3 regions of the Halobacillus amylolyticus genome follow, and region 3 is predicted to be linked to each of the others. Evidence: riboswitches for the same ligand, from Rfam matches in the RefSeq annotation. Region 3 holds a riboswitch; each other region holds the start of a gene.
The links. A riboswitch is a leader RNA that binds a small molecule or an ion and turns the genes downstream of it on or off. The one in region 3 is predicted to bind thiamine pyrophosphate.
Positions count from the first base shown of each region.

Region 1: another riboswitch for thiamine pyrophosphate. It lies ahead of MUO15_RS09950 (3-oxoacyl-ACP reductase); the one in region 3 lies ahead of MUO15_RS12520 (thiazole synthase).
Region 2: another riboswitch for thiamine pyrophosphate. It lies ahead of MUO15_RS15780 (Ykof family thiamine-binding protein); the one in region 3 lies ahead of MUO15_RS12520 (thiazole synthase).

Region 1 is NZ_CP095075.1:1,918,330-1,922,594, reverse strand. It holds gene MUO15_RS09955 (S8 family peptidase) at 284-1,738, shown strand; TPP riboswitch at 2,188-2,293, shown strand; gene MUO15_RS09950 (3-oxoacyl-ACP reductase) at 2,430-3,191, shown strand; gene MUO15_RS09945 (bifunctional metallophosphatase/5'-nucleotidase) at 3,377-4,265, opposite strand, start outside.
Region 2 is NZ_CP095075.1:3,069,017-3,073,281, forward strand. It holds gene MUO15_RS15765 (NADP-dependent oxidoreductase) at 1-332, opposite strand, end outside; gene MUO15_RS15770 (GNAT family N-acetyltransferase) at 431-1,177, shown strand; gene MUO15_RS15775 (DUF4037 domain-containing protein) at 1,452-2,225, shown strand; TPP riboswitch at 2,283-2,386, shown strand; gene MUO15_RS15780 (Ykof family thiamine-binding protein) at 2,478-3,080, shown strand; gene MUO15_RS15785 (ECF transporter S component) at 3,082-3,666, shown strand; gene MUO15_RS15790 (ABC transporter ATP-binding protein) at 3,663-4,265, shown strand, end outside.
Region 3 is NZ_CP095075.1:2,431,061-2,435,325, forward strand. It holds gene thiH (2-iminoacetate synthase ThiH) at 1-931, opposite strand, end outside; gene MUO15_RS12520 (thiazole synthase) at 918-1,715, opposite strand; TPP riboswitch at 1,804-1,907, opposite strand; gene MUO15_RS12525 (SDR family NAD(P)-dependent oxidoreductase) at 1,980-2,690, opposite strand; gene MUO15_RS12530 (RDD family protein) at 2,902-3,312, shown strand; gene MUO15_RS12535 (cell wall hydrolase) at 3,364-3,942, opposite strand; gene MUO15_RS12540 (EamA family transporter) at 4,101-4,265, opposite strand, start outside.

The sequences.
Region 1 (4,265 bases), 510 kb from region 3:
TTAATCCAAGCTCTATTAAACATTGGGACTTGTAGAGATGAATCTAGTTATTTCGGAAAAACGGGCTTAAGTTTTCAAGCTCGTTTTTTTATATGTATTCCCTATCCGATACCCGTTCGTTTAAATTGGAATAAATTTTGGTCCTTTACATTAACCATAAACTAGCAAATGCTAGTTCCAAAGGTGTTTTTTAAACCGTGTATACTGAAAATTTTAAATTTTGTGTTAGTATAGTGCGGAAAAGGATTTTAGAAGATTAATAAAAAGGAGGAGACTCACAAACATGAAGAAAAGAGCAAGTATTGTTTTATCATTGGCTGCAATCTTGACCTTACTTGTTTCACTTTTTCCAAGTGGATTAGGTGTGAATGCTGAAACAGGTGTAAACGTTTCTATCGATCCCCACCTAAATAAAGCATTAGAAACGGAGACAGGGCCGTTTGAAGTGGTGGTCACTTTTGAAGGTGAAGGAGCCCCAACTACTCAAAATGTTGCTTTACTCGAAAAGATTGGATTGACGGAAGGGGTTACCATGAAGGCCCTTCCAGTTGCCGGTGTCTTAGCAACAGAAAGTCAGATTGATAAATTAGCACAAGCAGAAGGAGTTCGTTCTCTCTACTTGAACAGAAAGCTGTCTTACTTTAACGAGAAGGCCACAGAACTTACAGGAGTTGATCAGGTTCGTACGGATGATCAAATGACAAAAAGGAACGAAGGTCTTCCTGTTACCGGAGAAGGGGGTTCCGTTCTTGTTCATGATAGCGGGGTTGACGGCACACATGCAGACTTGGAATATGGTTCCCATCTGGTTGAAAACGTACTTAGCTCCATTAACTTACATGCCTATAGCGATATTGGCCCTGTGACGTATCAAGAGGGCGTTGTGAACACGGATACAAATTCCGGGCATGGGACACATGTTGCTGGTACTGTGGGTGGAACAGGACAAATGTCTAACGGAAAATACGAAGGTGTTGCCCCGGGTGCTGATTTAGTCGGCTATGGTTCCGGCGGTGCTCTCTTTATTCTTGATGCTATTGGCGGATTTGACTACGCTTTAACCCATCAGGCGGAATTTGACATTCGCGTTATTACAAATTCTTGGGGTTCATCAGGTGAATTCGATCCGAATGGTCCAGTCAATGTTGCTAGTAAAGCGGCGTATGAACGGGGAATGGTTGTGACATTTGCCGCCGGTAATGCTGGTCCTGGGGCAGATACGATGAATCCGTATTCTCTCGCGCCTTGGGTAATTTCTGTGGCAGCAGGTACCTTTGAAAATGAGCTTGCTGATTTTTCTTCCCGCGGTGTGAAAGGTGAAAGCGGCACGTTTACTATCGAAGGTGAAACCTATACGTATTTCAACCGGCCTGACCTAACAGCTCCAGGTTTAAACATCGTGTCAACCAGAACTCTGTCACCGGTAGGAGTACTTAATACGACTACCGACGTAGAAAATATACCCACTGCTTTTCTGCCGTATTATACTACGTTAAGTGGAACATCCATGGCTACGCCACACGTTGCAGGTATAGTCATGTTGATGCTTGAAGCCAATCCGACGCTGTCCCCTGACGAAGTATTTGAAATCTTGACAGAAACTACTACGAACATGCCAGGATATGAAGCGTGGGAAGTCGGCACTGGCTATGTGAATGCTTACGCGGCCGTAGATAGTGCGTTTGCATTGACAGACAGTAAGGCTCAGAAGGGTCCAAAACATAAGTCTCTAAGATAATATACCAACCGTCTCGAGACAAGCCCGAGACGGTTTTATTTTTGTAGCCGGCATGGGTCGAAGCTATAGGATTCAAGTCCCGAGCGATGAAGGTCGTTCGGTTAGCTAAAGACAAGGTTTCCAGCTTAGTAGGAAGCTGGAAACAAAATACCGCCGTGAGGGATACGGAGGTTGGTTACCTTTTTCCTTCCCAAGCAATGAGTACTTTTCCAAATTCCTTTTCAAGGTTTTCTAATTTTTCTCGTTCAGTCTCTGAAAGAGTTGCTAACTTGTAGTCATTTTTCATATAAAAACCTCCTATCTTCTTACTTAGAGTATTCGTTAAAAGGTGAAAAATATCCCATTTACATCTATTTCAAGAATCCACCCTGACAAATGGACATCCAATTTTAAATGTTACAAGACAAGGCTAACTTTGTGTGTTAAACTCTAGAAAATAATATAAGAATAATATTCACTAGGGGAGCCATTTGGCTGAGAAAGGAAATGACATTTCTTTGACCCTCTGAACCTGATTTGGTTAATACCAGCGAAGGGAAGTGATGATGTTAGCGTTAATCATGTTGATTAATTGGTATAACAGGATCACTTTTATGTGGTGCTGTTTTTTATTTGTTTCATTTCAGGAAGTATTTCCACACTTGAGAAATTGATGGGGGATTTTTTGAATACTGAGAGGAGAAATATAACAGTGGAAATTAAAGATCAAATTGTATTGATAACTGGGGCAAGCAGGGGATTGGGAGCAGAAATTGCCAAAGCTTTCGGACGTGAGGGAGCAAGGGTTATTGTTAACTATAATCAAAGTGAAAAGAAAGCGCAGGAAGTCGTTGAAAGTATTGGTGACCGTGCTTTGGCGGTTCAGGCAGATATTCTCGACAAAGAACAAGTTCAAGCAATGTTTGATCAAGCTGAAATGCATTTTGGCCAAGCCGTTACAACAGTCATCAACAATGCCCTGGTTAATTTTAAGTTTGATGCCGCTAACCGGAATACAGCAGAAACCGTAACTTGGGAAGAGTACCAAATGCAATTAGAAGGGAGTGTAAAAGCAGCATTACACACAATACAAGCAGCTTATGAAGGAATGTGCGCCCTGAAATTTGGAAGAATCATTAACATCGGTACCAACCTATTTCAAAACCCTGTTGTTCCTTATCATGACTATAATACAAGCAAAGCGGCATTACTCGGTTTTACTAGAAACATGGCTCGTGACGTGGGAGCTCATGGTATTACGGTGAATATGGTTTCGGGCGGGTTATTGCAAAAAACGGATGCAAGTGCATCGACTCCTGATGAAGTGTTCGAGATGATTAGTGAAAATACGCCGTTAAAACAAGTGACAACCCCTGAGGAACTAGCTGATGCAACCTTATTTTTTGCATCACCATGGAGTCGTGCAGTTACGGGGCAAAACTTAGTCGTTGATGGTGGATTGGTTATGGATTAATTTCTTAAAACTACGGTGCGATGTCTGTAGCCAAGCTATTAAAGCGTTTGGAACTAGTGACGAGTTGGTCAATTTATAACGCCCTAACTAAAGTTATGGTATGAAAAACAGAAGATGATTATTAGATTATGATCGTAAAAAAAGCCAGCAGAATCCCCACATTCTGCTGGCTTAACTATTTCGTATTACTCTTGAATTAAACGACCATCAAACGCTTCAGCTGGAACAATCGTCTCCCCACTCGCTTGCATCTCTCGCAAGTAATCAGCAAACAATTCACGCTGAAAGTCAGGATGCGATGCCCATTCCACTTCACCAAAGGTCGTATAACCATCACCTTCACCTGTAGAAAGGAAGTTGTTCGTCACAACCGTAAACGTCTGATCAGAAAATTCACCATTCGTATAAACAGGTGTGCCATCAGTCAACTTAATGGAAGTCACGCGCTCTCCATCAGACTGTGAAGGATCATAGACAACATTCATTCCTGAAAACTGAATCTTCATAAAGTTCCAATCATCGGGAGCTGGCCCTTCTAAGATTTCCTTAAGCTGCTGCCCAGTCATTTCTGCTGTTACGTTATAGTTGTCAAAAGGAAGCACTTCAAATACTTCACCGTACGTAATCTCACCTGCATTAATATCTGTGCGGATACCGCCACTGTTTTGGAAGGCAATGTCTGCATTTGCACGTTCACGCATTGCATCAGTAATCATATTTCCAAGCTGGCTGACACCAAGGTCGCCGTACTTGCGTTCACGAGTCAGCGGCCCTTCTGTAGTGGAAACGACCTCGCTCTTTACTTCTTCTACTTGTTGCTTATAGTAGTCTACAATCTCGCGAACGCTTTCATCTTCACCAGCTAGGTGCTCATATGTTTCTAGCATGTCGATTTCAGAATCATAGATTTCCTCTGATTCAGGATCGACAAACAACTGAATGTGGCCAATCGCGTTTGTATAACGGTCAGCTTCTACAACCGGAATCCCATTCACATGCCTAGCTACTCGTTCGTGGGAGTGACCACCGACAAGGGCATCCAGTCCGCCTTCAGATGAGTTTGCCAGTTGTGCC
Region 2 (4,265 bases), 640 kb from region 3:
TCAGCAGATGTAATCGCTTTTTCCCTCCATGGAAGAGAGCCTGTCACAATATCCCCTGTAGTGAATTGCTCTGCTTTAGACTCTATTACTTGAGCAACAACTCCTCCCGAGATAGCTTCGTTTAATTGAAAAGGGGCGACGTATGACTTCGCATCATTCATGCGTCCCCTCATATAAGGATCAACCGATACATATAACAACTCGACTAACAATTCGCCTTCTTGAGGCTGCAGCGATTCAGCCTCAATGATACTTAGATGCTCATGAGTCGGGACAGTTTTTGGCCTTTTAATTAATTGAATTTCTCGATTCAAACTCCTCACTCCTTCCATTATTTACATTTCCTATTGTATCGCATCTATGGATCCAGATGAAAAAGAAACGGCTGGACGTTAGAATATAAAATGAGTACATGGCAAGGAGGGCAATTATGGAAGAATGTGATTTTGATAAGGCCAAGCTTTATGAAAAAGTGAAATTTGTGGAGGGGGAGAACTTTACTACAGTTGAAGAAACGAAGCATTTATCACAAGAGGAGTTTCTTCAACTGATAGAGTATTTAGGTAAAGATGAACGTTTGAAAAAAGCAGGAACCCTTTCCATTCTAGTTCAATCACCCCATCATATTGATAAAATAGATAGAGAACTAATCGATGCCGGATTTATGCTGCATGATGTGACTGTTACTGTGAAAAGGGATCTATCAAATCTGAGCCTGGCGGAAACAGGGGCTTATAGATTTGTTACCATGAAACCGGGGATGGAGGACACATTCAAAGATATATGGTCTCAAGCTATAACAGGCTCGTTGAATGCGCAGTCAAATTTGACGATGGATGACCGACTAAAAAGTGTAGAAAAAGAGCTTGGCCCTAATTTTAGGCGTACATGTCTAATTGCATATGAAGGAGAACAGCCCATTGGTGTAGTCATGCCCCATATTGAACCTGGTACGATAGCAGAGGGTAGATTATTTTACTTTGGGCTTATCCCTGAAGCACGTGGAAAAGGGAAGAGTAAGACATTGCACCGCCAAGCATTAACTATATTGCGTCAAGAGTTTGAAGCGACCTATTATATCGGTTCTACCAGCTATCAAAACACCCCGATGTTAAAGGTGTTTGCCCACAATGGTTGTGTGGAGATCGATCGGAGTAAAGTGTTTAGTAGGTCTTAGTAAAAAACCCCCTGAAATGGTAATAAGTCTTATTTGCAAAATTATCAAACAATTTATCGCTTCATTCTCTGATTTTTGGTAAAGTTAAGGAAATCATTTTTTTACTTATGGAAAAGATATTGAAAGGTGAAACAGATTGGCATGTGTAGGATCAACAGTTATTAGGGAGTAGTTAGTTCACATGTATGAAAGGGCTTTCTGACTAATCAATCGTGTTGTCTCTTATTCCATTTATCAAAAGTCAGTTTAAAGAACAGGCGGTGGTTGATAGACTATGGATTTAAAAACATTAGCAACAAAAGTGGCAAACGTATATGAACAAAATTCTAAAGTAGAAGCTGTTTATATCGCAGGATCTGTTGCGAGAGGCTGGGAGGATTATTATTCCGATGTAGAACTAAATGTGTTGTGGTCCGAGGGGCCGACAGATCAAGATCGTCTTTCTGTTATTGAACAGGTGGATGGGCAACTGATGGATTTCTACGCTTATGAAGATGAAGAATGGTCAGAAACATTTCAAGTGAATGATGTTAAATTTGAAATAAGCGGTTTTTTAACGGAGACCATTCGGAAGGTCGTCCAACGTGTAACGAAAGAGTTTGATATCGATCTAGATAGTCAATGCCTGATCGCTTCGATTCATTATGGAGAAACTGTGTCAGGTACAGAGCTAATGGATGGGTTGAAGGCCAAAGTTCAAGTGTATCCTGATCAATTGGGTCATGCGATGATTGATGCTCACTCTGTTCTTGGAAACAGATGGAAAAACCGTCAAGCTTTAATTGAGCGGGAAGACTGGCTGATGCTCTACACCGTTATGACTTCTGTCCAGCATAACATGATGGGGGTATTATTTGGACTCAACTGCATGTATGTCAATCATCCGGCATTCAAATGGCAGCGGCAAACGTTAAACCTAATGAATATTAAGCCGGAAAATATTATTGAGCGACTGGAAAGTGTATTTTTATCCAGTCCAAAACAAGGACTAGATGAGCTTGAGAGTATTGTGCAGGAAATGGACGAACTCGTTAAGGAAAAAGAATAAGCTTTACAAAACAGAAACCTTCCATTACGATGAAATTGTACAAAACTGCATATAGTTAACGAACACTAGGGGAGCTGCGGACGCGGCTGAGAGGAAATGGATTCCGACCCTTATAACCCGAACTAGATAATACTAGCGTGGGGAAGTGGAGTCGATCGTAGAATAGCAATGGTATACACATATACTTACGTTCGTAACTGCATTCCCTCGGGGATGCAGTTTTTTTGTATTTAATAAAAGGAGGAAGAAATCATGAGTCAAGGTTGTGGATCAACAAATCGTATTACAGGAAGTTCATTTTCAATTTATCCGATGACCGATCTTTTTGTCGAGATTATTAAGTCATCACTTAACGAGGTCGACACTTCTAAGGTATGGATAAAGACAGACGACGTGACAACAACGGTTAGAGGACAAATGACACATGTGTTTGATGTAACCAGAGCAATGTTTTTACAGGCGGCAAAAATGGGAGAACATGTTGTTTTCCAATCAACCTATTCAATTGGCTGTCCCGGAGATTCAGCAGGGGATGTCTATATGGCAGAGGATGGCGTCCCGTTGAACGGATCGCAAAGTAAGCGGATCGGTCAGGATGTTGCAGCTAAGTTTTCACTTTACCCAATGGGTGGCGGGGACTACATGGATGTAATTTATAGTCAAATTGAAGAGATGAAGAAGCAAGGAGTCGAGGTGAACGAAGCCCATTACTCTACACGTTTAGATGGGGATGGAAATAAGGTTTTTAACGGCCTTGAGCAGGTGTTTGAGCAAACAGAGAAGCAAGGGTCCGCACATACGGTTATGACGGTTACAATGTCTGCAAACAGTCCGTCAACAAAAGGAGGAGAGTAGATTGAGCCTTAAAAATTGGAAGTTAAAAGAAATTGTTGTCATGTCAGTGCTTTCCGTTGTATTTGCAGTTGTTTATTTAGCTTTTCTACCAGTTGGAAAGCTGCTAGCCGGTCTATTTGGGCCAATTGGCTATGACCTAATCTTCGGAATTTGGTTTATCGTCTCTATCATAGCTGCCTATATTATACGAAAAAAGGGAGCGGCCTTTTTATCGGAAACCATTGCGGCAACAGTTGAAATGCTGCTTGGAAATGCCATGGGACCGATCTTAATTTTAACAGGTATCATCCAGGGTCTAGGAGCAGAAGCAGCTTTTTCGATAACAAAGTATAAAACGTATAACCTGCCTGTATTAATGTTAGCTGGTGCGGGAGCGGCTCTATTCAGTTTCGTCTGGGGATACTTTCGCTCAGGGTACGCCGCCTTTGGGACTGGTTACGTGATCAGTATGCTCGTTGTCCGCATAATTAGTGGTGCCCTCATCTCTGGCTTGTTAGGGAAGACTATAAGTGACGCACTGGCAAAAACGGGCGTGCTGACAGGCTTTGCATTAGGAAAAGAACAACGAAGGAAGAAGGCCGCATGAAATTAATAGAAGTGAATCAACTGCATATTCGATTTGAGGACGAAGAGAACGATGTCTTGTCAAATGTGAGTTTCTCAATGGATAAAGGGGAAAGACTTCTTTTGTTAGGGCCGAGCGGATGTGGGAAAAGTACGTTGACATATGGGCTGAGTGGCATTCATCCTCGTGAGTTGGACGGGACAATGACAGGTGATATTCAGTTTAGAGGACATCCTGTAAAAAACTATTCCCCAGGGGAAATGAGTCAGCATGCCGGTGTTGTTTTTCAAGATCCAGACAGTCAATTTTGTATGATAACGGTCGAGGATGAAGTGGCGTTCGGCCTAGAAAATATGGGTACACCTGTTGAAAAAATATCTGGTCTGATTGATCAAGCTTTGCTTCTAGTTGGTTTAGAAGGTGTAAAGCTGAGGGCGATAAGCACGTTATCTGGTGGGCAGAAGCAAAAACTTGCTTTGGCCTGTGTGCTTGCCATGGAGCCCGAGCTGTTAATTCTTGATGAACCAACCGCTAATCTTGATCCGAAAGCTACCCGTGATTTTATTGAAACGATCGAAAAGCTCCAAAAGGATAAGGGGTTTGCGCTGATCGTTATCGAA
Region 3 (4,265 bases):
GCGGGATCAGTTGATCACGTAATTGAGGAGTTTCACGAGTTGACAATATAATTCCTGCCCGTGGGAGGAATAACCTAAGGGCGAGCATAGCTTGAACCATATTTTGATCCGTTACATGAATTTCAGGTTGAAAACTTCCTGCATTCGGCTGTATTCTCGGAAACGAAACGCCAATTTCCGCATCTAAGTATTTGTCTTGGAGGTAACTTCCGTGTAAACCAGTGAGATAACTTTCTTTGCGCCAATCTTCAAGACCAAGCAAAGCTCCGATCGTAACAGATCTCATCCCAGCCTGACACCCTCGCTCAGGTGTATCCAAGCGATACTTGTAAAACCGCTTCGGTCCCTTCGTATGAAGATCACGATAAATTTTTTCGTCGTATGTTTCCTGAAAAACCGTCAGCGTATCAATTCCGCTCGCCACCAAGGCTTCATAATCCTCGAGGTCCATCGGCTGAACCTCGAGTCCTACTGATGAAAAATACTTTCTGAGAACCTTCATGATTTTTGTTAAGTAATCAACAGATGAATGCACACGGGATTCCCCCGAAAGGATGATAATTTGTTCAATTCCTTTCGTGGATATCGCCTGAGCTTCTTCCTCCACTTCTTCCATTGTTAAACGCCTTCTAGGAAAAACGTTCTCTACACTAAAGCTGCAATACTTACATGTGTTAACACAGTAATCGGAGACATAAAGCGGCTGAAATAGCTGCATGGTATAGCCAAAGTGCTGCACTGTGAGCTGGTGTGCCTTCTGAGCCATTTCTTCTATGTAACCTTCTGCAGCGGGCGACAATAGAGTGAAATAATCCTGATCAGTTAGAGAATCTTTTTGTAAAACTTTCTCGACATCCCTTGCCGTCACCTCATCAAATAATGAACTAAACGGCTGATCTTTCAACTTTTCATACACGTTATAGAAACTCATTATTAACCCCTCCTGTTGAAGTTAAAAATCCCGTTAGCGGTGAGGAGGCTTTTGCCTGAAAAGACGATTGCCCGGGTCCTGAAATGTAAGCCATTCTCCCTGCTCTAACCGCCATATCAAAAGCCTTCGCCATAGCCACAGGGTCCTTCGCTGTTGCAATCGCTGTATTCACAAGGACAGCATCCGAGCCCATTTCCATCGCTTCCGCTGCCTCAGAAGGTTTGCCAATCCCTGCATCTACGACAATGGGAACATCGATTTCATCAATCATAATCCGGATCATTTCCTTCATCCGAATACCCCGGTTCGAACCAATTGGAGATCCCAGCGGCATGATCGCTGCAGCCCCGGCCTCTTCCATGCGTTTCGCTGCCATTAAGTCAGGACTCATATAAGCCAGGACAACAAATCCTTCGTCTACCAAGATTTTCGTGGCTTTAATCGTCTCCTCATTATCGGGAAGAAGGTATTTTTGATCGGAAATGACCTCAATCTTGACCCAGTTTCCCATTCCGCTAGCCTTTCCAAGTCGTGCAATCCGCACCGCTTCTTCAGCCGTCCTCGCCCCTGAGGTATTCGGCATTAACGTTGCCTGCTTTGGAATATCATTAACGATATGCTTGCCAGACCCATCTAGATCCACCCGCCTAATCGCAACCGTAACAACCTGTGAATGAGACTGTTCAATCGCATCCCGCATTACACTATGGTCAGCAAATTTCCCTGTTCCTGTAAACAAACGACTTTCAAGCTCTATCCCCGCGATGACTAACGGATCTCTCATAACATCTCCCCCTCGTTAAGTTTCCATTAAAAAAAGCTCACCCGCGTTATGGGTGAGCTTCGATTTACCTTATGCAATACACGTTTACATTCAGCCTCGAAAGCTTCCCTACGCTGGTTCTAACCAAGTCAGGTTCAAAGGGTCGGAAATGTTTTCCTCTCAGCCACATGCATGGCACCCCTAGCTCTTTTCTTGTTCAATTATTGAAAACCTTTTCTTAAGGATAGCAAAACTCTTCCAGTTTGTGAACCAGTTTTTTCTTGTTCACCTCATCACACTTCCCCCAGAAATCTTCATAGACTCTCCAATGATATTCCCAGCTGTCTCAGATAATAAAAACACAATCGTATTCGCTACTTCTTCAGCAGTAGAAATCCGCCCCGAAGGAATCCCTTCTTCTGCAACCTTCAATTGCTCTTCAAAACTACGATTGTTCCGTTCGCCTTTGGAGCGAATCGACTCCCGCCCCATTTCTGTATCCACATAGCCAGGGCAAACTGCATTAACCCGAATATTGTGCTCAATCGCCTCAATTGCAAGCGACTGAGTAAACCCAGTCACCGCAAATTTCGAAGCACTATAGGCGATGTTCGCATGCGTCCCGCGCAAGCCTGATAAAGAGGATAGATTTACGATTGCCCCCTCGCTCTGAGGCTTCATCTTCTCATAAGCAAGCTGTGTCAGTAACACTGTAGAAAAATAGTTCAGCTCCATTACGTTACGAAGCTCGTCTTCCGTTAGATTGTCGAGTGTGCCTCCCCCGACCACCCCGGCTGAGTTGACAAGTCCAGTAATAGCTCCATTTGTCTGGATTGCCTCATCCACCAAATATCTCCGGCTTTCCTCGTCATTAAGTTCGGCGGTGTGAACATATACTTCTACAGAGTCATTCAACTTTTCACATTCCTTTTTAAGGTTGTTCAGCTTTTCCTCCCTTCGTCCCGTTATCGTTACGTTGGCTCCTGATCGCACCACAGCTTTTGTCGTTTCATAACCGATGCCCCGGTAGCTCCGGTAATTAGGATATGTCTGTCCTTAAGAGCTTCATTTGAAAAAATACTACTCATTCGATTTGACCTCCTTTTTATCTATGTCTTTCCATAACCTTTCTATTTATAACTGAAACCATTGCATACATTAACATGGCTACGTACAATAGTCTTATGTGACTAGAAAGGAAGATTTTATGTATCGTTCAGTAGGTTTTTGGAAACGTCTCGTAGCAGGTATTTTAGATTCTATTATTGTGATGCTCCCAATTTCCCTATTAGGAATGCTTTTATTTGGATGGGAGTTCGACAGCCCTTATTCTAACTGGATTACCCTCCCCTACTCTTTGTTCCTTCCAGTTTTATGGAAGGGGTATATTGTCGGTAAAAGAATTATGGGAATACGTATTATAAAGGTTAATGGGAATAACGTCGGAGTCGGAACGATGTTCATGCGTTTGATCGTAGGCGGACTCGTGTATGCCTTAACATTAGGAATTGGCCTCATTGTCAGTGCCTTTATGGTCGGAATCAGGGAAGACAACCGCTCTATTCATGACTTTATAGCTGGAACTTATGTTACAGAGGCAAAACCAGGCGAAGTATAAAATAAGGTAACAAAAAAAGCGAGCACATCAATGTGCTCGCTTTCTATAAAACTATCTTAGAAAAACATGATCGCCGATAACTGTTGTTACTTCTTGATCACTCAAAAACTCACTAGTCGCTTTATCAGGATTATAGAAAAACAGTGACTCACGATCATATCCCTGATAATCCAATGCCTCTTCAACAGCACGTTTAGATTCTTCACTTGCAGGCTGATTAATTGTACCATTCATTACAGGAGAGAACTGGTACCCATCATAAATCACACCATATATAGAATCAGGATACTTATCACTAGACACCCTGTTTAAAACAACCGTAGCGACCGCAACTTTACCAGCATAGCTTTCTCCTTTAGCTTCTGCTTCTACTAATCTAGCAAGCAGATCTTCTTCAGATTCACTAGGCAGAACAGGCAGTTCCAACTGCTCGTCTGGATAAATTTCATTCCTCTCCATGTTGTTCATTTCTTTAAGCTGCTGAACAGGAATTCCGTAATGATTGGCAATTTTATATAAAGACTCACCTTTTTGAACGGTATGAGTGCTGCTGTGTGCGAAAACTTGGCTTGTAAACGTCAATGAACAGGCGATTGCGACAGACACAATCATCATTCGTTTTACTATCATGATTTACCTCCTTGATGTTTAATCTTTTTACAAGGTAACACATGTATTTACAGGTTATCACTATTAATTATTTCCATTGTTTCCATGTAGGTGGGTAAATTGTTAGACCGACCAGCCTGCTCATTCATCCTTTCACTCATCACCTGAAGCTGAAACCCTTATCTTTCAGCCTTTTTTATGCCTCGCTGATTTGTGTTCAATGTTAATACTATAATTCCGAAAAGCAGTAATCCGATACCTATCCATGACACTCCTGACAAGCGTTCCCCAACGAGAAACACACCCAAGCTCCGCCAAAGCAAGGGTAACGGCTGTGATGAAGG